Regions from separate parts of the Oceanibaculum sp. genome, predicted to be linked through region 1. Evidence: riboswitches for the same ligand, from Rfam matches in the RefSeq annotation. Region 1 holds a riboswitch; the other holds the start of a gene.

Region 1 (11,343 bases):
GCATTCTCCGCCATCGCGTCGCTGACATTGGCGTGCAAATCCAGCGTGATGGCGATCGGCACGCGCGGGCCAAGCCGGCGGCGCAGCGCTTCCAGCAGCGCGCCTTCCGCATCGTCCTCCGTTTCCGTCACCATCGCGCCATGCAGGGCGAGGCAGATGCCGTCCACCGGTCCCTGCTTGTCCAGCGCGTCCAGCACGGCGCCCTTCAGCATCGCCCAGCAGTCCGCCGTTACCTTGCCCGAGGGGGTAGCGTTGGCGGCGACCGCGTTCACCGTGGTCCAGCCGAAGCGCTCGGCGGCGTCGATGAAGCCGCCAAGCTCCGTGCGGGTGCCGCGGAACTGCCCGACAATCTCGTCGCCGATGCCCAGATAGCGGCGGCGATAGGCCCCCTCATCCGTCGGCAACAGGCTGAAAGTGTTCGTCTCGTGCATGATCTGGGCAATGAGCACACGCTTGGACATGGCGATCCCTGGATTTGATGTTTCTATACCGGCCTTTGCGCCTTGACGCCGGCCCGGCGCTTGCGGGCATCATGCTACCGACAGAAAACAAAGTCGTCAGCAAACTTTACAACTAAGTGACGGCAATTTTTCACGCCTACAGGCACACCCTCGGGGCGGAACAGGGAGGAAGCAATGTCGAAACCCATCACCCTCATCACCGGCGCAAGCCGGGGCATCGGCCTGGCGCTCGCGAAGGACATGGCGGCGCGCGGCCATCACGTGATCGGCCTGTCGCGCAGCGCGCCGAAGGAGGGCTTTCCCGGCGACTATGTGACCGGTGATTTGTCGGATGCCGCCGACACCGCCCGCGCGCTGGCGGAGATCTCGAAGACCTATCAGGTCGATAATCTGGTGAACAATGCCGGCCTCATCACCGTGGAGCGGCTGGAGCATGCCAGCCTGCCGGCCTTCGAGCAGATGATCGCGGTGAACATGCGCGCGCTGCTGCAATGCAGCCAGGCCGTGCTGCCGGCGATGAAGACAAAGCGGCGCGGGCGCATCGTGAACATCGGCAGCCGCGCCGCGCTGGGCAAGGAAGGGCGCGGCATCTACGGCGCCACCAAGGCCGCCGTGGTCGGCTTCACGCGGAGCTGGGCGCTGGAGCTGGCGCGCGACGGCATCACCGTGAACTGCGTCGCCCCCGGCCCCATCGAAACCGAGCTGTTCCGCGACGCCAACCCGCCCGGCAGCCCGCAGGCCGAGGCGCTGATCGCCACCGTGCCGGTCGGCCGCATCGGCCAGCCCTCGGAAGTGGCGGCAGCCTGCGCCTATTTCATGTCCGACGGGGCCGGCTTCGTCACCGGCCAGGTGCTGAATGTCTGCGGCGGCCTGACCGTCGGCCAGGTGGTGATGTAGGGGGCACTTCCCCTCTCCCCTCTTCTTTCTCGTCACCCTCGGGCTTGACCCGAGGGTCCAGCGGTCAGTGCGGTTCGCTCGGTCAATGGATGGTCGGATCAAGTCCGACCATGACGAAAGAGAAAGCGGTTCTTCCGCGGAGATAGTTCACCCCCCATTGTGCGTTGCAAAAAATTCAGCCCCCTCCTGCGCACATTTCCGCTTGACGGAAAAACCGCCATCCCTATCTTCACCAGCAGACAGGGAGACCTGTCTCGCGGTGATTTGAGGGAGCAGCTTGCGCCGCGTCAACAAACGCTAAAGCGCCACGGAGCGTATTCGTGGTTTTCCCGTCTGTTGATGGAGTGAGCCATGTGTGCGCTTTTTTTATTGCCTGAATTTCCGTCGCTGACCGGCGTCACCCGCCGAATGCGCCGCTGCCGCTGTCGAACCTGACAGCCGGCCTAGCCCGGCCCTCTCCCGTAAGAGCGCCCGGCCCTTTTCCCTTTTCCAGAACGACTGAACCCGCCCGCCAGCGGGGACATTCCGTCATCCTTACGTCAGGAGTCCCAGGACATGATCCAACTCGATCAGGTCTCCAAACATTACCCGCCGCCCAAGCGCGGCGGACCTGCTGTTACCGCCCTGAACGAGGTCAGCCTGACCATCGAGGCCGGTGAGATCTACGGCATCATCGGCCGGTCGGGTGCCGGCAAATCGACACTGATCCGCGTCATCAACCGGCTTGAGGCCCCCACCTCCGGCCGCGTGCTGGTGGACGGTGTGGAGATATCCGCCCTGTCCGGTGCCGCCCTGCGCCGGGAACGCCGGGGCATCGGCATGATCTTCCAGCATTTCAACCTGCTGTCCTCGCGCAGCGTGTTCGACAATGTGGCGCTGCCGCTGGAACTGGCCGGCCTGTCGAAAGCAGAGATCAAAGCCAGGGTCGAGCCGCTGCTGGAACTGGTCGGCCTGACCGACAAGCGCGACCGCTACCCCGCCGAGCTGTCCGGCGGGCAGAAGCAGCGCGTCGGCATCGCCCGCGCGCTGGCGACCGAGCCGAAGGTGCTGCTGTGCGACGAGGCGACCAGCGCGCTGGACCCGGAGACCACGCGCGACGTGCTGCGGCTGATCGCCGAGATCAACCGCAAGCTGGGGCTGACGGTCGTCCTCATCACCCACGAGATGCATGTCATCAAGGAAATCTGCCACAAGGTGGCGGTGCTGGAGGCCGGCAGGGTGATCGAGCAGGGCAGCGTGTTCGAGGTGTTTACCCGGCCGCAGCACCCGACCACGCGCTCCTTCATCGGCATGGTGACCGGCATTGACCTGCCGCCGGCCCTGGCCAACCAGCTGCAGGCCGATGCGCAGCCGGGCGGCGAGGCGGTGCTGCTGATCCGCTTCACCGGCGACAGCGCGGACCAACCGATCCTCAGCCGGCTGGCCCGACATCACGACATCGACGCCAACATCCTGTCGGGCCGTATCGACCATATCCAGGGCCGGCCCTTCGGCACGCTGGTGGTCTCCCTGCCCAATGGCGAGACGCTGGGCACCGCGCTCGCCTTTTTCCAGTCCCATCAACTTTCCGTGGAGGTCCTGGGCCATGTCGCACCAGCTCTTCTTGCTGCTGGCTGAAGCCACGCTCGACACGCTCTACATGGTCGCCCTGTCCGGGGCCATCGGCACGGCGCTGGGCCTGCCGCTCGGAATCTGGCTGGCGACCTCCGGCCGGGGGGAGCTGCTGGCCGCGCCGCTGTTCAACCGCATCGGCGGGGTGCTGGTGAATGCCACCCGCTCGACGCCCTTCATCATCCTGGTGGTGGCGATCATCCCGTTCACGCGGCTGGTCGCCGGCACCTCCATCGGCACCAGCGCGGCCATCGTGCCGCTGACCGTGGCCGCCGTGCCCTTCATCGCGCGCATCGTCGAGACGGCAATCCGCGAGGTGGATCGCGGACTGGTCGAGGCGGCGGAGGCGATGGGCGCCACCCCCTTGCAGATCATCGCCAAGGTGCTGGTGCCAGAAGCCCTGCCGGGCATCCTGCTGGGCCTCACCCTCGCCCTCGTCAGCCTGATTGGCTACTCGGCCATGGTCGGCGCGGTCGGCGGCGGCGGGCTGGGCGATCTCGGCATCCGCTATGGCTACCAGCGCTTCATGCCAGAAGTGATGGCCGCCGTCGTCCTCCTCCTCATCGTGCTTGTGCAGGGCATCCAGTCGCTGGGCGAACGCCTCGCCCGGCGGGTGAACAAGCGCCTGCGCACCGCCTGATTTTTCCATTCAAAACCAAAGGAGTATCCCTCATGAACAAGCGTATCCTCGGCGGCCTCGCCGCCCTGCTGCTGACCGCCGGCCTGGCCACGGCAGCCTCCGCAGAGACCATCCGCGTCGGCGTCTCCGCCGGCCCGCACGCCGAAATCCTGGAGCAGGTGAAGAAGGTCGCGGCACAGGACGGGCTCGACATCAAGATCATCGAGTTCACCGACTATGTCGTGCCGAACACCGCGCTGGCGTCCGGCGATATCGAGGCCAATTCCTTCCAGCACCTGCCCTATCTGGACAATCAGGTGAAGGATCGCGGCTTCAAGCTGGTCTCGGTCGGCCAGACCGTGGTGTTCCCGATGGGCTTCTATTCGAAGAAGGTGAAGTCCTTCGACGAACTGCCGGAAGGCGCGACCGTGGCGATCCAGAACGACCCGACCAATGGCGGCCGCTCGCTGCTGCTGCTGCAGGCCAAAGGCGTCATCAAGCTGCGCGATGGTGTCGGCCTGAAGCCGACCCTGCTGGACATCGCGGAGAACCCGAAGAAGCTGCGCCTGATCGAGCTGGACGCGGCGCAGCTGCCGCGCTCGCTGGATGACGTCACGGCGGCGGCGGTGAACACCAACTACGCCGTCGAGGCCGGCCTCGACCCGGTGAATGACGCCATCGCGCGGGAGACTGCCGAGTCGCCCTACACCAACATCATCGCCGTGCGCGAGCAGGACAAGGACAAGCCCTGGGTCGCCGCCCTGCTGAAGGCCTACCACACCCAGCCGGTGAAGGAGTTCATCCAGACCCGCTTCAAGGGCGCGGTCGTCACCAGCTGGTAAGGCTTACCTCTCCAACCTGTCACCCTCTTCGACCTGTCACCCCCGGGCTTGACCCGGGGGTCCAGGGGCGGTGCCTTGCCTGTAGCGTTACAGAACATGGCCCCTGGATTGCCGGGTCAAGCCCGGCAATGACAAAGGCGAAGCAACCAGCCCCCTACTTCGCCTTGCGGCTTTCCTCGCGCGCTTTCAGGAAATCATCCATCATGCGGCGCGGCTCCTCGCCCTTCCAGGCGGTGGCGAAGCTGTCGATGCCGGCGGCCACAGCGGCGCGCAGCGGCAGGTCCTCCCAGTCACGGATCAGCTTCTTCTGCAGCCGGATCGACACCGGCCCGCACTCCACTAGGCTCGCCAGCCATTCATCGACCGTCGCATCGAGATCGGCGGCAGGCACCAGCTTCTCGACGAAGCCCCATTTCTCCGCCTTGGCGGCGCTGAAATTCTCGCCCAGCAGCAGGATCTGGCGGGTGCGGCCCCAGCCGATCAGTCCGGGCAGCAAGGCGGCCTCCACCACCGACGGGATGCCCAGCTTCACCTCCGGCATGCCGAACACGGCACTGTCCACGGCGATGCGCAGATCGCAAGCCGCCGCCAGCTCCAGCCCCGCGCCCAGCGTATAGCCGTTGATCCGCGCGATCACCGGCACCGGCACCTGCCGCACGGCGTTGCAGCAGCCATGCACGCGGGTGATGAAGGCGCGCGCCTTGTGCTCGTCCAGCCCGGCCATCTCATCGATGTTCGCCCCGCCGACAAAGGCCTTCTCGCCCTCACCGGTCAGCACCACCGCCAGCAGGCTGTCGTCACGCGCCAGCTCGGCGAAAATGGCGGTGAACTCCTCCATCAGCGGCGTGCTCATGGTGTTCAGCTTGCGCGCATTGGCGATGGTCACGCGCGCAACGCGGCCCTTCGCCCCGTGATCGTCATAGCGCACATGGATGTAGCTCGGCTGGTCGGCCATTGTTTCCCCCTGGTTTCTGTTCCGATGATGTCTCGGCCAGCGCGGCGGCGCGGTCAAGGGGGCGGGACGCAGACCTGTCCCGCTCACTCCCGGAAATAGCGCGAGGGCGGCACGCCGAAGGCGCGGCGGAACATGGCGATGAAGGCGCTGACACTGTCATAGCCGAGGTCGAGTGCGACCTGCGTGACCGGATGGCCGGCGGCCAACAACTCCAGTGCTCGCACGAGGCGCGCCTGCTGCCGCCAGGCGGCGAAGCCCATGCCGGTCTCGCGCCGGAACAGCCGGGCCAGCGTGCTGACGCTGGCGCCGGCCTGCCGGCCCCACTCCTCCAGTGCGCGGTTGTCGGCAAGGTCGGCTAGCAGCGCCCGGCAGATCGCGGCCAGCCTCTTGTCCGCCGGCATCGGCAGGTGCAGCGGCATGATGGGCAGCACATGCAGCTGGTCCAGCACCACCGCCATCAGCCGCCCATCCGGCCCCTGTTCCTCATAGAACGGCGGGATATCCATCGCCCGCAGGATCAGCTCGCGCAGAAGCGGCGGCACGGCGACCACACGGCAATCCGGCGGCAGGCGGGATGCCGCCGCGCCGCTCAGATAGAGCGTGCGCATCTCGACGGCGCCGGTCATGCGGATGGAATGGGCGATACCGCCGGGCATCCACAGCGCACGCTGCGGCGGAATCACCCAGAGACCGCCGCCCGCCGCTGGCACCGAGACCGTCATCACCCCGCGCGCGGCATAGATCAGCTGCGCGCGCCGGTGCACATGCGGCGGGATGATGTGCCCGTCTGGGAAATCGATGGCCAGTGGCACCACCGGGCGCGGCACATCCTCCAGCCCCTTAACCTCCAGGCTCGGACGGTAGTTTTGACTGGTTTGCGATATCTCTTGGCTAACCATCGCAAGATGGTCGCACCGGCGCGGCCTAGAGTCGAGATGAGATGAGGATGGATAGGAACGCGTAATCAATTTCCTGCTCTAACCGTCATTCCCGGGCTTGTCCCGGGAATCCAGGCTTCAGCTAGCTTCGGCATCGCCCGTGTGGGCTGAACCCTGGACCCCCGCAACAAGTGCGGGGGTGACGGTTAGCAGAGAATTCGACACTGCAACCACCCCGCCCCCATACGGCACTGAAAGGCGAACGAGGACACCCATGAGCGTGCATCGCGACCGGACCGGCTTCCTGTTCCTGAATGTCGGCCATTTCTACGACCATCTGTTCATGCTGCTGTTCCCGACGGCGGTGCTGGCGATGGCGGCCGACCCGGTGTTCGGCGGCTCCTACGCCGATGTGCTGTCGCTCTCCGTGTTCGGCTTCGTCGCCTTCGGCGCAGCCTCGATCCCCGCCGGCTGGCTGGGCGACCGCTGGAGCAAGACCGGCATGATGTCGGTATTCTTCATCGGCATCGGCATGGCCTCGATCCTGACCGGCTTCGCCCGCTCGCCGCTGGAACTGGCGGCCGGGCTGACACTGATAGGCTTGTTCGCCGCGATCTATCACCCGGTCGGCATCGCCATGGTCGCCGCGGATGCGGAGAAGCTGGGCAAGGCGCTGGGCATCAATGGCGTGTGGGGCAATCTCGGTGTCGCCGCCGCCGGTATCACGGCAGGCGCGCTGGCCGACCAGTGGGGCTGGCGCGCGGTGTTCATCCTGCCGGGCCTGGTCTCCATCGCCACCGGCATCGCCTATATGGTCTTCGCCCGCCGGCAGGCCGCGAAGGGGGCGGCAAAGAAGCCGGCGCGCGCGCATATCGCGCTGACGCCCTCGCAGATGAAGCTGCTGTTCGGCGTGGTGATCGTCGCCACCCTGTGCGGCGGCATCATCTTCCACGCCACCACGGTCGGCCTGCCGAAGCTGATCGCCGAGCGCACAGCGGAATTCGCCGGCACCACCACGCAGATCGGCGCGCTGGTCACCGCGATCTATGTCATCGCCGCCTGCGCGCAGATCGTCGTCGGCCATCTGATCGACCGCTACCCGCTGAAGCTGATCTATGTCGGCGTCATCGTGCTGCAGGTGCCGCTGTTCCTCATCGCCGCCAATGCGGAGGGCACGCTGATGGTCGCGGCCGCCATCGGCATGATGTTGCTGGTGTTCGGCGCGATCCCGATCAATGACGCCATCGTCGCGCGCTATGGGGCGGCGGAGTGGCGCTCGCGCATGTATGCGGCGAAATATGTGCTGTCGCTGGGCGTCAGCGCCGCCGCCGTGCCGATGATCGCCGGGCTGCACCAGGGCGGTGGCGGCTTTGCCACGCTGATGCTGGTACTGGCCGTGCTGGCGGCGATCATCACGCTGGCCGCAGCCCTGATGCCGACGGGTGCGTCGGAAAAGGCCGCCGCCCCCGCCGCCGCGGAGTAACCGGGCGTTCTTTCGGCGGAATTTCATCCGCCGGTCACGGCGCTTTAATTTGATCCACCGATATCCAGTGCGATAGAATTTCCCACCTTTCCGGAAATAACCGGAAGGCATCCTCTAATAGCCATAAAATGGAGGGCAGAATGGCGGGAATCAACGAAACCACCGACTGGGGAGATAATGCCAGCGCCGATAGTCTGGGCTATCTGCTGAAGGGCTACACCGTCTCGGGAACCTTGTCCGGCAGCAGCGATGTGGACTGGATTCGACTGCCGATGGCCTCCGGCGAGACATACAACATTACTGTTTCCGGGGCCAATGCCTCGATCAGCCTGATAAGCGACAGCTCGACCCTCGCCACCTCGGGCAGCAGTATTTCCCATACCGCCTTGCACCCATCCTCCGGCTATTTCGTCGCCGTATCCGGCAGCGGCAGCTACTCGATCACGGTGGACGGGGTCGCGGCCACCGATCTGGCGGACGAGGCCGGCGCATCCACCGCCACCACGGCGACGCTGGCGGCGGGCGGCACCGCGGCCGGCGTCATCAACGGCACCAACACCAGCCCGGACGCCGACTGGTTCGCCGTGCAACTGACCGCCGGAGCCAGCTATAGCTGGAGCATGACGCCGGTGAACTCGCCGGTCGGCGCGACCGCCGGCGGCTCGCTGAAGCTCTACGATTCCAGCGGCAACGACATCACCAGCGACACCAGCTGGGACGCCAGCGCCTGGACCGGGGCCAATCTCAGCTTCACCCCCAGCGCCGGCGGCACCTACTACCTGTCCGCCGAAACCTATTTCGGCTTCAACGATGCCGGCAGCTATCTGCTGAGCATGAGCGAGAATGGCGACACGCCGACCGGCACGGCCACCGTGCGCGACGCCTTCGCAACCGAGGGCGGCAACGCGCTGGTGGAATTCCAGCTCGACTCCGCGCAAAGCCACAATGTGACGGTCACCTACCGCACCGTGTCGGGCACTGCGACCGACAGCGGGGATTTCACCGCGGTCTCGGAAGGCAGCGTCACCTTCCTGGCCAACGAGACCTCGAAGCAGGTCGCCATCGCCATCACCGACGACGCGATCGCGGAAGGCAGCGAAAATTTCTACGTCCAGATCACCGGCGTCAGCGGCGGGCAGCTCTCCGCCAGCAACGGCATCTTCGGCAGCGTCACCGTCACCGACAACGACAGCGCCGATCCCAACGGCCTGACCCTGACCGGCACCGCCGGCGCGGACACGCTGCTGGGCGGCGACGGCGCGGACACCATCACGTCCGGCAATGGCAACGACTCCATCGTCGCCGGCCTCGGCAAGGATTACATCGACGCCAGCGGCACCACCGGCGACAAATACATCAATGGCGGCAACCAGGGCGACACCATCCTGGGCGGCCTCGACAATGACGAGCTGCGCGCCGGCAAGGGGCTGGATTCCATCGTCGGCGGCACCGGCAACGACACCATGTTCTCCGGCCTCGGCCGCGACACCATGATCGGCGGCGACGGGGCCGATGTGTTCGTGGTGCGCGGCTTCGACGCGCGCTTCCCCGGCGCCATACTGGAGCCGACCATCATGGATTTCGTGGCCGGCGTCGACGTGCTGGCGATCCAGGGCGTGACCCAGGCGGAGATCAGCGCAGCACTCGCCCAGCAGCAGACCGTGTCAGGCAATGTCGAGCTGTCGATCTCCGGCGCGACGGTGACGCTGATCGGCCTGTCCACCCTGTCCTCGGCGGATGTGGTGGCGGCCAGCGATCTCGGCTTCTGAGGTTCGAGGTCCGGGAATCCGGCCGGCGCTCGACGTCGGCCGGATTTCAGACCTTGAGGGAGCGACTTGGTCAGGCCCGCAGACCGGCCAGGGCCGTACGGTACCGGGCGGCCAGCGCGGCGCGGGCGCGGTGCCGGCCGCCCGTCACCAGCAGCTCGCCGCCGACGATGACCCTGTCGATGGCCGCCTTGCCGGCGACGAAGATATAGGCGTCCAGCCAGCGGTCGCCGCGCGCCAGCGCGATATCGGGATGACCGGCATCCAGCACCACGATATCGGCGCGGTGGCCGGCTGCCAGCGCGCCGATCCGGCGGCCCAGCGCCTGCGCCCCGCCCTCCAGCGCCGCGTCGTAAAGGGCGCGACCGGTGGACGCCCCTTCCTGCCCGCGCACCATCAGGTTGCGGCCCCGGTCGCGCAGGCGCTGGCTGTATTCCAGCATCTTCAGTTCGCCGGGCGCATCCAGCTCGATGTTGGAATCGCTGCCGATACCGTAACGCCCGCCCTGCGCCAGGTAATTCACCCCGTCGAAGATGCCGTCGCCCAGATTGGCCTCGGTCAGCGGACACAGCCCGGCGATGGCGCCGGATGCGGCCATTGCGGTGGTTTCCGCCGGCAGCAGGTGCGTCGCATGCACCAGGCACCAGCGCCTGTCCACCTTCTGGTTCTCCAGCAGCCATTCAACCGGCCGGCGGCCTGACCAGGCGAGGCAGGACTCGACCTCCTGCATCTGCTCGGCTATGTGGATATGGACCGGCCCGTCCGGGACCATCCCGGCCAGTGCGGTGATCTCCTCCGGCGTTGCTGCGCGCAGGCTGTGCGGCGCGAGGCCCAGCTTCGCATCCGGCAGGGTGGCAAGCGCCTTCCCGGCCCCTTCCAGCAGGTGCGCGAAGCCATCGAGATCGTTCACGAAGCGGCGCTGCCCCTCGGTCGGCGGCAACCCGCCAAAGCCGCTATGGGCATAGAACACCGGCAGCAGGGTCAGGCCGATGCCGCTGGCCTGCGCCGCCGCCGCGATGCGGGCCGACAGCTCCGCCCGGTCGGCATAGGGCTGCCCGTCCGGGCCGTGATGCAGGTAATGGAATTCGGCCAGCGCGGTAAAGCCGCCCTCGACCATCTGCATCATCGCATAGGCGCTGATCGCCTCCACCATCTCCGGCGTCAGCCGGTCCAGGAAGCGGTACATGACCTGCCGCCAGGTCCAGAAGGAATCCGAGGCCGGGCCGCGCGTCTCCGCCAGCCCTGCCATGCCACGCTGGAAGGCGTGGCTGTGCAGGTCCGGCATGCCGGGCAGGGCAATGCCGGCGATGCGCTCGCCATCGCCCGTGGCATCCGGCTCGATCTTCTCGATCCAGCCATCGACAATCGTGAGGGCGACCCGGTCGGCCCAGCCATCGGGCAGCAGGGCATGGTCGAAAATCAGCCGGCGCATCGTGCCTACTCCGTAATTCGCGCGCATCATTCCTCGGCTGCGAAAATTATGTCTAGACATAATCCGCAGGCGGGGCTTCATCTTCGCACAATCGACCTCCGGCCTTCCAAGGCGTCCCCATGCCCGCGACCCACAGAGAATACCGATGACCGACTGGCTGACCATCCGCCGGGGCGATGCGCCCCTCGTGCTGAGCTTCCCGCATACCGGCACGGATATTCCGGCGGCGTTCGAGAACCGGCTGGTCTCACCCTGGCTGGCGCGCAAGGATGCCGACTGGTGGATCGAGAAGCTGTACGATTTCGCGGCCGATATGGGCGCCACCCTGGTGCGTACCGGCATCTCGCGCACCATCATCGATGTGAATCGCGACCCGTCCGGCGTATCGCTCTACCCCGG
Region 2 (11,343 bases), on a different contig from region 1:
ACATAGAGCAGGGTGGTGGCGCCGATGGACAGGATGACCGACTGCCAGACCAGGGCAAAGACGAACTCGCCGGTCCAGTGCACCACATTCGTCTCGAACAGCAGCGCGCCGAGGCCGAAGGCGAAGATCACGGTGATGAACTGCACGCAATTGCCGCCGACCACATCGACGCCGTGGCAGTATTTCTTCTGGTACAGCGTGCCCAGCGTGATGCCGAGCAGGCTGGCGACCGTATAGAGCGTCGCCCAGGCGGCACTGGCGCTGGCGGTGTCGATCTTCTCCACGATCACGGCGGCGACACCGGCCAGGCCGAACAACAGGCCCAGCCATTGCCGACGGGTAACCTTCTCGCCCAGCATCGGGCCGGCCAGGGCGGCCGTCAGAATCGGCTGCGCGCTGACGATGAGCGCCGCGACGCCGGCCTGTACGCCATGATGGATGGCGATGAACACGCCACCCAGATAGACGCCCTGTACCAGCAGCCCGACCAATGCGACATGCTTGATTTCATGCGGTTTCGGCCAGCTGATCTTCAACATCAGGGCAATCGGCACCAGCAGCGCCGCCGCCAGCAGGAAGCGCAGCAGCAGGTAGGTCAGTGGCTCGGCATAGGGCAGGCCGAATTTCGCGCCGACGAAGCCGGTGCTCCACAGGAAGGTGAAGAGCAGCGGCGACAGGGCGACCCAGACGGCTTGCGTGCGGCTGGCGGAGGAAGGCGGCATTGGCGTTGAATCTTGAGAATGCGGGCGTTTTTTTCAGTAAGAACCCGCTTTGCCTTGCGCGCAACCATCATCTCCGCGCGCCTGCCCTGTTCCGGGCGGAGAGGGGGGCGAACAGGTATCCCTCCAATCCCCCTCACCCAGCTGCGCCTAGTTCGCTTCGCTCACAAGGCTGCGCAACCCTCTCCCTCCGGGGGAGAGGGAAAGAGAAAATGAGAACGCGATTAAAACTCTCTCCCCCTTGCGGGAGAGGGTGGTGAGCGCCAGCGAGCCGGGTGAGGGGGCAGGACCACCATAGTCTGTCGCCACTACGCACTGGCTGTCATTCCCGGCCTTGTGCCGGGAATCCAGGGTTCAGCCTGCTCGACAGATGATCCAGCAAGCGAAAACCTGGACCCCCGCAACGAGTGCAGGGGTGACGGGTGGAGAAAGACGTCCTTCCTACGCCAGAGCGTTTTCCAGATCGGCGAGCAGGTCGGCCAGATCCTCGACGCCGACGGAGAGCCGCACCAGCCCGTCGGAGATGCCGAGTTCAGCGCGGATCTCCGGCGGGATCGAGGCATGGGTCATGATCGCCGGATGTTCGATCAGGCTCTCCACGCCGCCCAGGCTTTCGGCCAGCGCGAAAAGCTTGGTGCGCTCCAGGAAGCGCCGGCTCTCGTCCAGCCCGCCCTTGATGACGGCAGTGACGATGCCACCGAAGCCGCCGATCATCTGGCGCTTCGCCAGCTCGTGCTGCGGATGGCTGGCAAGGCCGGGATAGACCACCTTCTCGATCTTCGGGTGGGCCTCCAGCCATTGCGCGATGGCCAGCGCGTTGGCGCAGTGCCGTTCCATGCGCAGGTGCAGCGTCTTCAGCCCGCGCAGCGCCAGGAAGCTGTCGAACGGGCCGGCGACGCTGCCGATGGCGTTCTGCAGATAGGCGAGCTGCTGGCGGTGCGGGCTGCCCTCGCGCACCACGGCGACGCCGCCCACCATGTCGGAATGGCCGTTCAGATACTTGGTCATCGAATGGATGACGATGTCGAAACCGTGATCCAGCGGCTTCTGCACATAGGGCGAGGCGAAGGTGTTGTCGGCGACCGCAATCAGGCCATGCTTCTTCGCGATGGCGGCTATCGCCTGGAAATCCACCAGCCGCAGCATCGGGTTGGTCGGACTTTCGACCCAGACCATCCTGGTGTTCGGACGGATTGCGGCTTCCAGCGCCGCCGGGTCGGACAGATCGACGAAGGAGAATTCCAGCCCGGCCGAGCGCTTGCGCACATTCTCGAACAGCCGGTAGGAGCCGCCATAGAGATCGTCCATGGCGATGACATGGCTGCCGCTGTCCAGCAGCTCCAGCACCGTGCCCATGGCGGCAAGGCCGGAGGCGAAGGCGAAGCCGGCCTCGCCATTTTCTAGATCGGCGACGCAGGCTTCCAGCGCCATGCGGGTCGGGTTCTGGCTGCGCGAATATTCGTAGCCCTTATGCACGCCGGGGCTCTGCTGCACATAGGTCGAGGTGGCGTAGATCGGCACCATGATGGCGCCGGTCGTCGGATCCGGCTCCTGGCCGGCATGGATGGCGCGCGTGCCGAAGCCGGCGCGGTTGGTCTTGTTCTGGGTCATTGTTCAGGCCACCGATTGACGGAGATGGTTGATGAGATCGACCTTGGTGATGAGGCCGAGGAATTTCTCGCCTTCGACCACGATGGCGACATGGTCCTTGCGGAAGATCGGCATCAGGTCGGCGATCTTGGCGGTGGGCGCGACGGTTTCCAGGCGGCTGGTCATGGCCTCCGACACCGGCCGCCGGAAGCCGTCCGGGTTGTCGTGCGTCGCCAGCAGCAGGTCGCTCTCGTCGAGGATGCCGGCAAGGCGCCCATCGGCCAGCACCGGCAGCTGCGAGATATCGTAGAGCCGCATGCGGCCATAGGCGGTCAGCAGCGTGTCGCCCGGCTCCACGCTTACGACCTCGCCGCGCACCGCCTGCCGGGCGATCAGGTCGCGCAGATCGCCGGTCTTCTCGCGCGCGGTCAGCCCCTGATCCTGCAGCCAGAAATCATTATAGGCCTTGGAGAGATATTTGTTGCCACTGTCGCAGACGAAGGTGACGACGCGCTTCGGCTTGGTCTGGGCGCGGCAATAGCGCAGGGCGGCGGCGATCAGCGTTCCCGACGAGGTGCCGGCCAGGATGCCTTCCTTCATCAGCAGCTCGCGCACTGTGGCGAAGGCCTCCCGGTCATCGACGGTGATCGCCGTGCCGACCAGATCGAGGTCGCAATTGGGCGGAATGAAATCCTCGCCGATGCCCTCGACCAGCCAGGAGCCGGCCTCGCCGATATGGCCCGACCGGCTGGCCTCGGCCAGGATCGAACCCTTGGGGTCGGCCAGCACCATCTCGACATTCGGCGCGGTCTTCTTGAAGTAGCGTCCCAGCCCGGACAGCGTGCCGCCGGAGCCGACGCCGCAGACCATCGCATCCATGTCGCCATCCATCTGCGCCCAGATTTCCGGACCGGTGCCGGTCTCGTGCGCCAGCGGGTTGGCCGGGTTGGCGAACTGGTTCACCCAGAAGCCGCCGGGAATCTCCTTCTCCAACCGCTCCGCCATGTCCTGGTAATAGGCCGGATGACCGCGCCCGACATCGGAGCGGGTCATGACGATCTCCGCCCCCAGCGCGCGCAGATGGTTGATCTTCTCCTGGCTCATCTTGTCCGGGATGATGAGCAGCAGCCGATAGCCCTTCTGCGCCGCCACCAGCGCCAGACCCAGGCCGGTATTGCCGGCGGTCGCCTCGATCAGCGTGGTCTTACCGGGTGCGATCTTTCCCTCCCGCTCCGCCGCCTCGATCATGGAGAGGCCGATGCGGTCCTTGATGGAGCCGCCGGGATTCTGGCTCTCCAGCTTCAGGAACAGCCGGCAGGGGCCGGTATCCAAGTGGGTGACTTCGACCATCGGCGTGTTGCCGATCAGCGCAAGGACCGATTGCGGGGCGGGCATATAATAATCCTGTATTTATTTGTGAATTATAAAAATCACTCACACATGACTGTAAATTGTATCTGGCCTTATCCGGTCAAGGAAAAAAGAAGCCCCGGTCCGGGACCCCCTCATGAAAACCGGGGGCATCGGACCGGGGCAGGAAAGGACCCGGGAGGATGGAAAGGGGTTACGACAGATCCAGCGCCTGAACGATCTTCTCCTTCCAGTGCTGGAAATCGCTGTCGGTGCGCCTGCGCGGGCGTGGCAGGTCGAGCGCGAATTCAGCGTGGATATGGCCGGGATTGCCGCGCATCACCACGATGCGGTCGCTGAGCGCGACGGCTTCCTCGACATCATGGGTGACGAACACCATGGTGAAGCGCTCCTCGCGCCACAGCTCCAGCAGGTGATCCTGCAGTTGCAGCCGGGTGAAGCTGTCCAGCGCGCTGAACGGCTCGTCGAGCAGCAGGATGGAGGGCCGGCGCACCAGCGCGCGGGCAATCGCCACGCGCTGCGCCATACCACCGGACAGCTGGCGCGGATAAGCCCCGGCGAAATCGGCCAGCCCGACCTTCGCCAGCACAGAGGATATCTTGCGGTCCTGGCTCGCCTTGTCCTCGCCGTTCAAGGCGAAGCGCACATTGTCGGCCACGGTCAGCCAGGGCATCAGCCGGGCTTCCTGGAACACCATGCCGATTTCCGGGTGCGGGCCGCTGACCGGATCGCCATCGATGGCGACGCGGCCATGGCTGGCGCTCTCCAGCCCGGACAGGATGCGCAGCAGGGTGGATTTGCCACAGCCCGAGGTGCCGACCAGGCTGACGATCTCCGACTGGTCGATGGCCAGATCGACATCGTTCAGCGCGATGACACCGTTCGGGAAATGCTTGGCGAGACTATCGATTGCGAGCATGGTGCGCTCCCTTCTTGGCGCCGAAACCGTCCTGCCAGGCGAGGAACGGGCGGGTGGCCCCTGCCAGCACGGCGTCGGTCAGCTTGCCGGCGATGGCGAACAGGATGAGGCTGGCGACGATTACCGCCGGGCGGCCGGTCATCTGCCCATCGACCATCAGATAGCCGAGGCCTTCGCTCGCCCCCATCAGCTCGGCCGCGATGACGAACATCCAGCCCAGCGCCAGACCGGCGCGCAGGCCGACCACATAGGAGGGCAGGGTGGCCGGCAGCAGTACCCGGCGCACCAGATCCAGCCGGCTGAAGCGGTTCAGCTTCGCCACCTCGACCAGCTTGCGGTCAACGCCCTGAATGCCCTCGACCAGGTTCAGATAGATCGGGAAGAACACGCCAACCGCGATCAGCGTCACCTTGGAGGCCTCGAAGATGCCGAACCACAAGATGAACAGCGGCACCCACGCCAGCGAGGGCACCGCCTTCAGTGCCTGCAGGGTGGGGTCCAGCAGCTCCCGCGCGGTGCGGGAATAGCCGGTGACGGCCCCCAGCAGCGTCGCCGCCGCCGTACCGGCCAGGAAGCCGAACAGCACGCGGGTCAGCGTGACGCCAATATGGCTGGTCAGCTCGCCGCTGGCCCACAGGGCGGAGATTTCTTCCAGCACCGCTTCCGGGCTTGGCACCAGATTGGGCGCGAACACGTCGGTCCAGGACAGCGCCGCCCAGCCGGCTAGCAGCAACAGGGGAACGATCAGCCCCTTGGTGCCGGCCAGTGCCGCCAGCGGGTTGCGCTTGCGCGGAGAAGCAGCGGCCCCCGAGGGAGCCGCCGCCTTCGCGGTGTCGCGGTCATAGACCTCGGCGGTCATCGCTGCGCCGCCTGCTGCCGGTTGACGCGCTGGATGTACTGGTCGTCGATCAGGTCGGCCACCAGCGCCGGCACGTCGGTATCAGCCTTCAGCACGCCGATCTCGCGCAGCACGGTGCCGGCGGCAGTCAGCGCCTTGCGGTGCTCCTCGCCGATCACCGGGTTGGCGAGGTCGGTGCGCTCGCCCAGTTGCTTCTTCGCGATCTCATCCTCGACCTTGGCGGCCTTCACGAGGTAGCCGCGCAGCTCGTCCGGGTTCTCCAGCGAATATTTGCGGGCGCGCTCATAGACGGCCAGCAGCCGCTCGACGATTTCCGGATTCTCGGTGGCGAAATCCTCGCGGACATTCAGCACGCCATAGGTGTTCAGCGCCGGGTCGCGGTGGAACAGCCGGGCACCTTCCTGCAGCTCATGCTTGGCCATGTGCGGGTCGAGGCCGGCCCAGGCATCGACCTGGCCGCTGACCAGCGCGCGCCCGCCATCGGGGTGCTGCAGCAGCACCGGCTTGATGTCCTTCTCGGTAAGGCCGGCCTGGTTCAGCGCCTGCAGCAGGAACAGATGCGGGTCGGTACCGCGGGTCACGGCGACGCGCTTGCCCTTCAGGTCGGCGACAGACTTGATGCCGCTGTCCTTGCCGGTGACCAGCGCGGTCCATTCCGGACGCGAATAGATGTAGATCGCCTTGATCGGGTTGCCGTTGGCCTTGCCGACCAGCGCTGCGCCGCCAGCGGTGGAGCCGAACTGGATGGAGCCGCCATTCAGGAATTCCAGCGCCTTGTTGGAGCCCAGGCTCAGCACCCAGCGGACGTCGATGCCGTCCTTCTTGAACTCCTCCTCGACCCAGCCCTTGTCCTTCAGCAGCAGGCTGACCGGATTGTAATAGGCGTAGTCGAGGCCGATGCGCTCCGGCGCGGCCTGGGCGGCGCCTGCTCCAACGGTCAGGGCGAGGGCAGCGGCGGCGATGCTGCCGAGCTTGAAGGTGCGGCGGGTGATCTTGATGGTCATTCTTGCTCTCCTTGCGTGTGCGCCAGCGGCGCAGGTAAGGAGGCTCGGAAGAGTGGGGTCCGTCTGGTCCAGCTCCGGGACGAAAAAAATCCGCCTCGGCTCCAGAGCCGGGCGGATTTGCCCGCTCTCTTTAGCAGAATTTATAAAGCGCCCCGCAAGCTGAGCCTCAAATCGGCGCTATGTCGTCTTTTTAATCTACAGTTTCTGTGCCGTCAATCAGAAAAATTGCACAGTTGAATTTTGTTGTTAGGCGGCCTTGGCCTTGCCATTCACCGTGTGGCTGACCGCCAGCACCGGCTTGTTGTTCAGGGTCTGGAACACCACGCAATAGCGCTCGGTCAGCTTGAACAGGCTGGCCAGCTGCTCCTCGTTCGCGTCGGTGTCGATATCGAAGGAGAGGCGGATATCGGTGAAGCCGACCGGCGCCTCGCGGTCCACCGCCAGCGTGCCGCGGAAGTCCAGGTCGCCCTCGGCCTTCACCGTGCCTTCGCGGATCTCGATGCCGAGCGCTGTAGCGACCGCCTTCAGCGTGACGCCGGCGCAGGCCACCAGCGCCTGCAGCAGCATGTCGCCGGAGCAGGCGGACAGGCCGTCGCCGCCGGTGGCGGGATGCAGCCCGGCCTCGACCAGCGCGCGCCCGGTATCGACGGAGCAGGTGATGGCTTCCTCGCCCAGCTTGCCGTCGGCCTTCAGGGTGATCTTCGCGGCATCCGGCTGGTCCTTGTACTGCGCCTTCAGCGGCGCCTGCAGGGCCTTCAGGGTGGTCGCATCCATGATCCGTCTCCGCATGCTCGTCAAAAAAAAATCCGCCGCAGCCAAAGCTGGGCGGATCGGGGCCGACGCTTTAGCTGCATTTGTAAAGCGCCCGCAAGCTGATGCTCAAATCGGCGCTGACCGGGAAGATAGGGGCGGGAGGATGAGGAGTCAACGGGATTGGCCTTCACGCTGTTCTTCTTCTGTCATGCCCGGACTTGATCCGGGCATCCAGGGGCGGTGCTCTGCCTGAAACGCCTCAGAAGGTGGCCTCTGGATTGCCGGGTCAAGCCCGGCAATGACAAAAAGGGGAGGTCAACACTCCAGCCACTCCTCCCTGACGTCTTCATCCGTTTCGTCGGGCAGATGCCTGTCACGCAAACCCGCAAACCGGTCGGCATCGAGTAGCCGCGACAGCGCCCAGACCGCCATGCCGCGCACCAGCGGGGAGCTGTCTGAAAGCAGGCTTTCCGTAATCGGTACAAGTGCTTGAGACCCGCTGTTGCCAATCGCGATCAGCACATTGCGCACGAACCGGTCGCGGCCGATGCGCTTCACCGGCGAGCCGGAGAAGAGCTGGCGGAAGCCGGCATCGTCGAGCTGCGCGAGGTCGGCCAGGCGCGGGGCCATCAGCTCGGCGCGCGGCAGGAAGGCCTCGTGCCCGGTCGGCCTTGCGTATTTGTTCCAGGGGCAGACGGCGAGGCAATCGTCGCAGCCATAGATGCGGTTGCCCATGGGGGCGCGGAATTCCCGGTCGATGACGCCCTTATGCTCAATGGTCAGGTAGGAGATGCAGCGCCGCGCATCGAGCTGATAGGGCGCCGGAAAGGCATCGGTCGGGCAGGCGGAAAGGCAGCTTGTGCAACTGCCGCAATGGTCGATCTCGGAGGTGTCGGGGGCCAGGTCCAGAGTCGAATAGACCTCGCCGAGGAACAGCCAGGAGCCGAAACCGCGCGACACAAGGTTGGTGTGCTTGCCCTGCCAACCGAGGCCTGCCTGCTGGCCCAGCGGCTTTTCCATGACCGGTGCGGTATCGACGAACACCTTCACGCCGCTGTCGATTTCCTCCGCCATCCAGCGCGCCAGCGCCTTCAGCCGGTTCTTCACATGATCGTGGTAGTCGCGCCCCTGGGCATAGACGGAGATACCGGCGCGCGTCGGGTGGCCGAGGATCGCCAGCGGGTCGCGTCCCGGCCCGTAATTCATGCCCAGCACGACGATGCTGCGCGCCTCTGGCCACAGCACCTGCGGGTCGCCGCGCCGGTCGGCCTTCTCGACCATCCAGCCCATATCGCCATGCCGGCCCTCGGCCAGGAAATCGGCCAGCCATTGCCGCACCTGATTGCTGAGCTGCGCCGGCGCGAAACCGACGGCGTCGAAGCCCAGCGCCAGCGCCTGCTCCCGGATGCGGGATTTGAGGTCTTCGGTCATCCCCGGCCGCGATAGGGGGGCACGCCCTGATCGGGTATCCACACGCCCTCGGGCGCCGGGCCGGTCTGGTAGAACACGTCGATCGGGATGCCGCCGCGCGGGTACCAGTAGCCGCCGATGCGCAGCCATTCCGGCTGCATGACGTCAACCAGCCGGCGCGCGATGGAGACCGTGCAATCCTCGTGGAACGCGCCGTGATTGCGGAAGGAGCCGAGGAACAGTTTCAGCGACTTGCTCTCCACCAGCCGGTCCTTCGGCACATAGTCGATGACCAGATGGGCGAAGTCCGGCTGGCCGGTCAGCGGGCAGAGCGAGGTGAATTCCGGCGCCACGAAGCGCACCATGTAGCGCACTTCCCCCTGCGGGTTCGGCACCGTCTCCAGCACGGCCTTCTCCGGGCTGTCCGGCAGGCCGGTCGCCTGTCCCAGCTGCGTCAGGCCGCTATAGATACTGTCGGTCATGGTCCTCGTCTCCCTATAGCGCCGGGATATCCCCGCCGGCCTGCCTCTCGTGGAAATCCTCTGCGAAATCATCCAGCGACCCGGCCTCGATGGCGGCGCGCAGGCCCGCCATCAGCCGCTGATAATAGGCCAGATTGTGCCAGGTCAGCAGCATCAGCCCGAGAATTTCCTCCGACCGGACCAGATGATGCAGATAGGCGCGGCTGTAGGAGGTACAGGCCGGGCAGGGGCAGCCTTCCTCCAGCGGCCTTGGATCGTCCTGATGCCGGGCATTGCGCAGGTTCACCGTGCCGCGCGCGGTGAAGGCCTGCGCGGTGCGGCCGGAGCGGGTCGGCAGCACGCAATCGAACATGTCGATGCCGCGCTGAACCGCGCCGACGATATCCGCCGGCTTGCCGACGCCCATCAGGTAATGCGGCCGGTCGGCGGGCAGGTGCGGCACCGTCTCCTCCAGCACCCGGAACATGATCTCCTGGCCCTCGCCGACCGCGAGGCCGCCCACCGCATAGCCATCGAAGCCGATGGATGCGAGCGCTTCCGCCGAACGCTGCCGCAGATCGGGATAGACGCTGCCCTGCACGATGCCGAACAGCCCATAGCCGGGGCGCTTCTTGAAGCCGTCCCTGGAACGCTGCGCCCAGCGCATCGACAGCTCCATGGAGGACAGCGCCTGTTCATGCGTCGCCGGGTGCGGGGTGCATTCGTCCAGCACCATGGTGATGTTTGAATCCAGCAGATGCTGGATCTCGACCGAGCGTTCCGGCGACAGGAAATGCGCCGATCCGTCGATGTGGGAGCGGAAGGTGACGCCCTTCTCCTCGATCTTGCGCAGCCCCGCCAGCGACATGACCTGAAAGCCGCCGGAATCGGTGAGGATCGGCTTCGGCCAGTTCATGAATCTGTGCAGACCGCCCAGCGCCGCGACGCGTTCCGCGCCCGGCCGCAGCATCAGATGATAGGTGTTGCCCAGCAGGATTTCCGCGCCTGTCTCGGCCACCGATTCCGGGCGCATCGCCTTCACCGTCGCGGCGGTGCCGACCGGCATGAAGGCGGGCGTCTCGATGGTGCCGTGCGCGGTCGTCACCCGGCCGCGCCGGGCCGCGCCATCGGTGCCGAGGAGCTGGAAGCCGAATTCTACCGGCTGGGATGCAGCAGACATGCGTCACCGTAGGAATAGAAACGATAGCCGGCCTCTATCGCATGGCTGTAGGCCGATTGCATGCGCTCCAGCCCGGCAAAGGCCGAGACCAGCATGAACAGGGTGGAGCGCGGCAGGTGGAAATTGGTCATCAGCAGATCGACCGCCTTGAAGCGGTAGCCGGGCGTGATGAAGATATCGGTGTCGCCGGAAAAGGCCGGGACGGTGCCATCCTCCCGTGCCGCGCTTTCCAGCAGGCGCAGCGAGGTGGTGCCGACCGCGACCACGCGGCCGCCCTGGCGCTTCGTCTCGGTGATGCGCGCGGCGGTCTCGGGGTCGATGCTGCCCCATTCGGCATGCATCCGGTGGTCTTCCGTATCGTCGGCCTTCACCGGCAGGAAGGTGCCGGCGCCGACATGCAGCGTCAGGAAGGCGGTGCCGATGCCGCGTTCGGCCAGCGCCGCCATCAGCCGGTCGGTGAAGTGCAGCCCGGCGGTGGGCGCGGCAACCGCACCTTCCTCGCGGGCATAGATGGTCTGGTAGCGTTCGGCATCCGCCGCTTCCGCCTTGCCGCCGCGGATATAGGGCGGCAGCGGCATGGAGCCATGGCGCTTCAGCGCCTCCAGCAGGTCGGATGCGCCGGTGAAGCTGAGCCGCAGCTCGCCGCCCTCGCGCTTTTCCAGGATGTCGGCGGCAAAATCATCTGCGAAGCGGATGGTCTGGCCGGGTTTCAGCCGCTTGCCGGGCCGCGCGAAGGCCAGCCAGGTGCCATCGGCTTCCGCCTTGTGCAGCAGCACCTCGACCGCGACCTCGCCGCGATGGCCGTTGAGGCGCGCCGGGATCACGCGGGTATCGTTGAACACCAGCAGGTCGCCTGGATTCAGCAGGGACGGCAGGTCCAGCACACCGCAATCGCCGCGCCGGTCCGGGCGAATATCCAGCAGCCGCGCCGAATCGCGCGGTTCGGCCGGCATCTGGGCGATCCGCTCCGGCGGCAGGTGGAAATCGAAGAGATCGACCTTCACGAGGGGCGCGCGGTCCCCATCGGCCGCACCACCGCCATCAGCAGGCGGAAGGGGGAGAGGAAGAGCAGGGCCA

Evidence for each region. A riboswitch is a leader RNA that binds a small molecule or an ion and turns the genes downstream of it on or off. The one in region 1 is predicted to bind S-adenosylmethionine.
Region 2: it holds a riboswitch for S-adenosylmethionine, as region 1 does, so the genes downstream of both, MK313_RS04050 (aliphatic sulfonate ABC transporter substrate-binding protein) here and MK313_RS03810 (methionine ABC transporter ATP-binding protein) in region 1, are expected to answer to the same signal.

What each region holds. Positions count from the first base shown of each region.
Region 1 is NZ_JAKUSO010000006.1:30,172-41,514, reverse strand. Features, by position in the region: gene MK313_RS03820 (M81 family metallopeptidase) at 1-461, opposite strand, end outside; gene MK313_RS03815 (SDR family oxidoreductase) at 636-1,358, shown strand; SAM riboswitch at 1,605-1,679, shown strand; gene MK313_RS03810 (methionine ABC transporter ATP-binding protein) at 1,914-2,975, shown strand; gene MK313_RS03805 (methionine ABC transporter permease) at 2,944-3,609, shown strand; gene MK313_RS03800 (MetQ/NlpA family ABC transporter substrate-binding protein) at 3,642-4,430, shown strand; gene MK313_RS03795 (enoyl-CoA hydratase) at 4,585-5,385, opposite strand; gene MK313_RS03790 (AraC family transcriptional regulator) at 5,469-6,212, opposite strand; gene MK313_RS03785 (MFS transporter) at 6,538-7,746, shown strand; gene MK313_RS03780 (Calx-beta domain-containing protein) at 7,887-9,515, shown strand; gene MK313_RS03775 (formimidoylglutamate deiminase) at 9,586-10,944, opposite strand; gene hutG (N-formylglutamate deformylase) at 11,090-11,343, shown strand, end outside.
Region 2 is NZ_JAKUSO010000007.1:1,192-12,534, reverse strand. Features, by position in the region: gene MK313_RS04075 (DMT family transporter) at 1-722, opposite strand, end outside; gene MK313_RS04070 (trans-sulfuration enzyme family protein) at 1,161-2,330, opposite strand; gene MK313_RS04065 (cystathionine beta-synthase) at 2,334-3,704, opposite strand; gene MK313_RS04060 (ABC transporter ATP-binding protein) at 3,874-4,599, opposite strand; gene MK313_RS04055 (ABC transporter permease) at 4,583-5,458, opposite strand; gene MK313_RS04050 (aliphatic sulfonate ABC transporter substrate-binding protein) at 5,455-6,462, opposite strand; SAM riboswitch at 6,572-6,650, opposite strand; gene MK313_RS04045 (OsmC family protein) at 6,709-7,236, opposite strand; gene queG (tRNA epoxyqueuosine(34) reductase QueG) at 7,531-8,646, opposite strand; gene queF (preQ(1) synthase) at 8,643-9,107, opposite strand; gene tgt (tRNA guanosine(34) transglycosylase Tgt) at 9,121-10,266, opposite strand; gene queA (tRNA preQ1(34) S-adenosylmethionine ribosyltransferase-isomerase QueA) at 10,242-11,270, opposite strand; gene MK313_RS04020 (queuosine precursor transporter) at 11,267-11,343, opposite strand, start outside.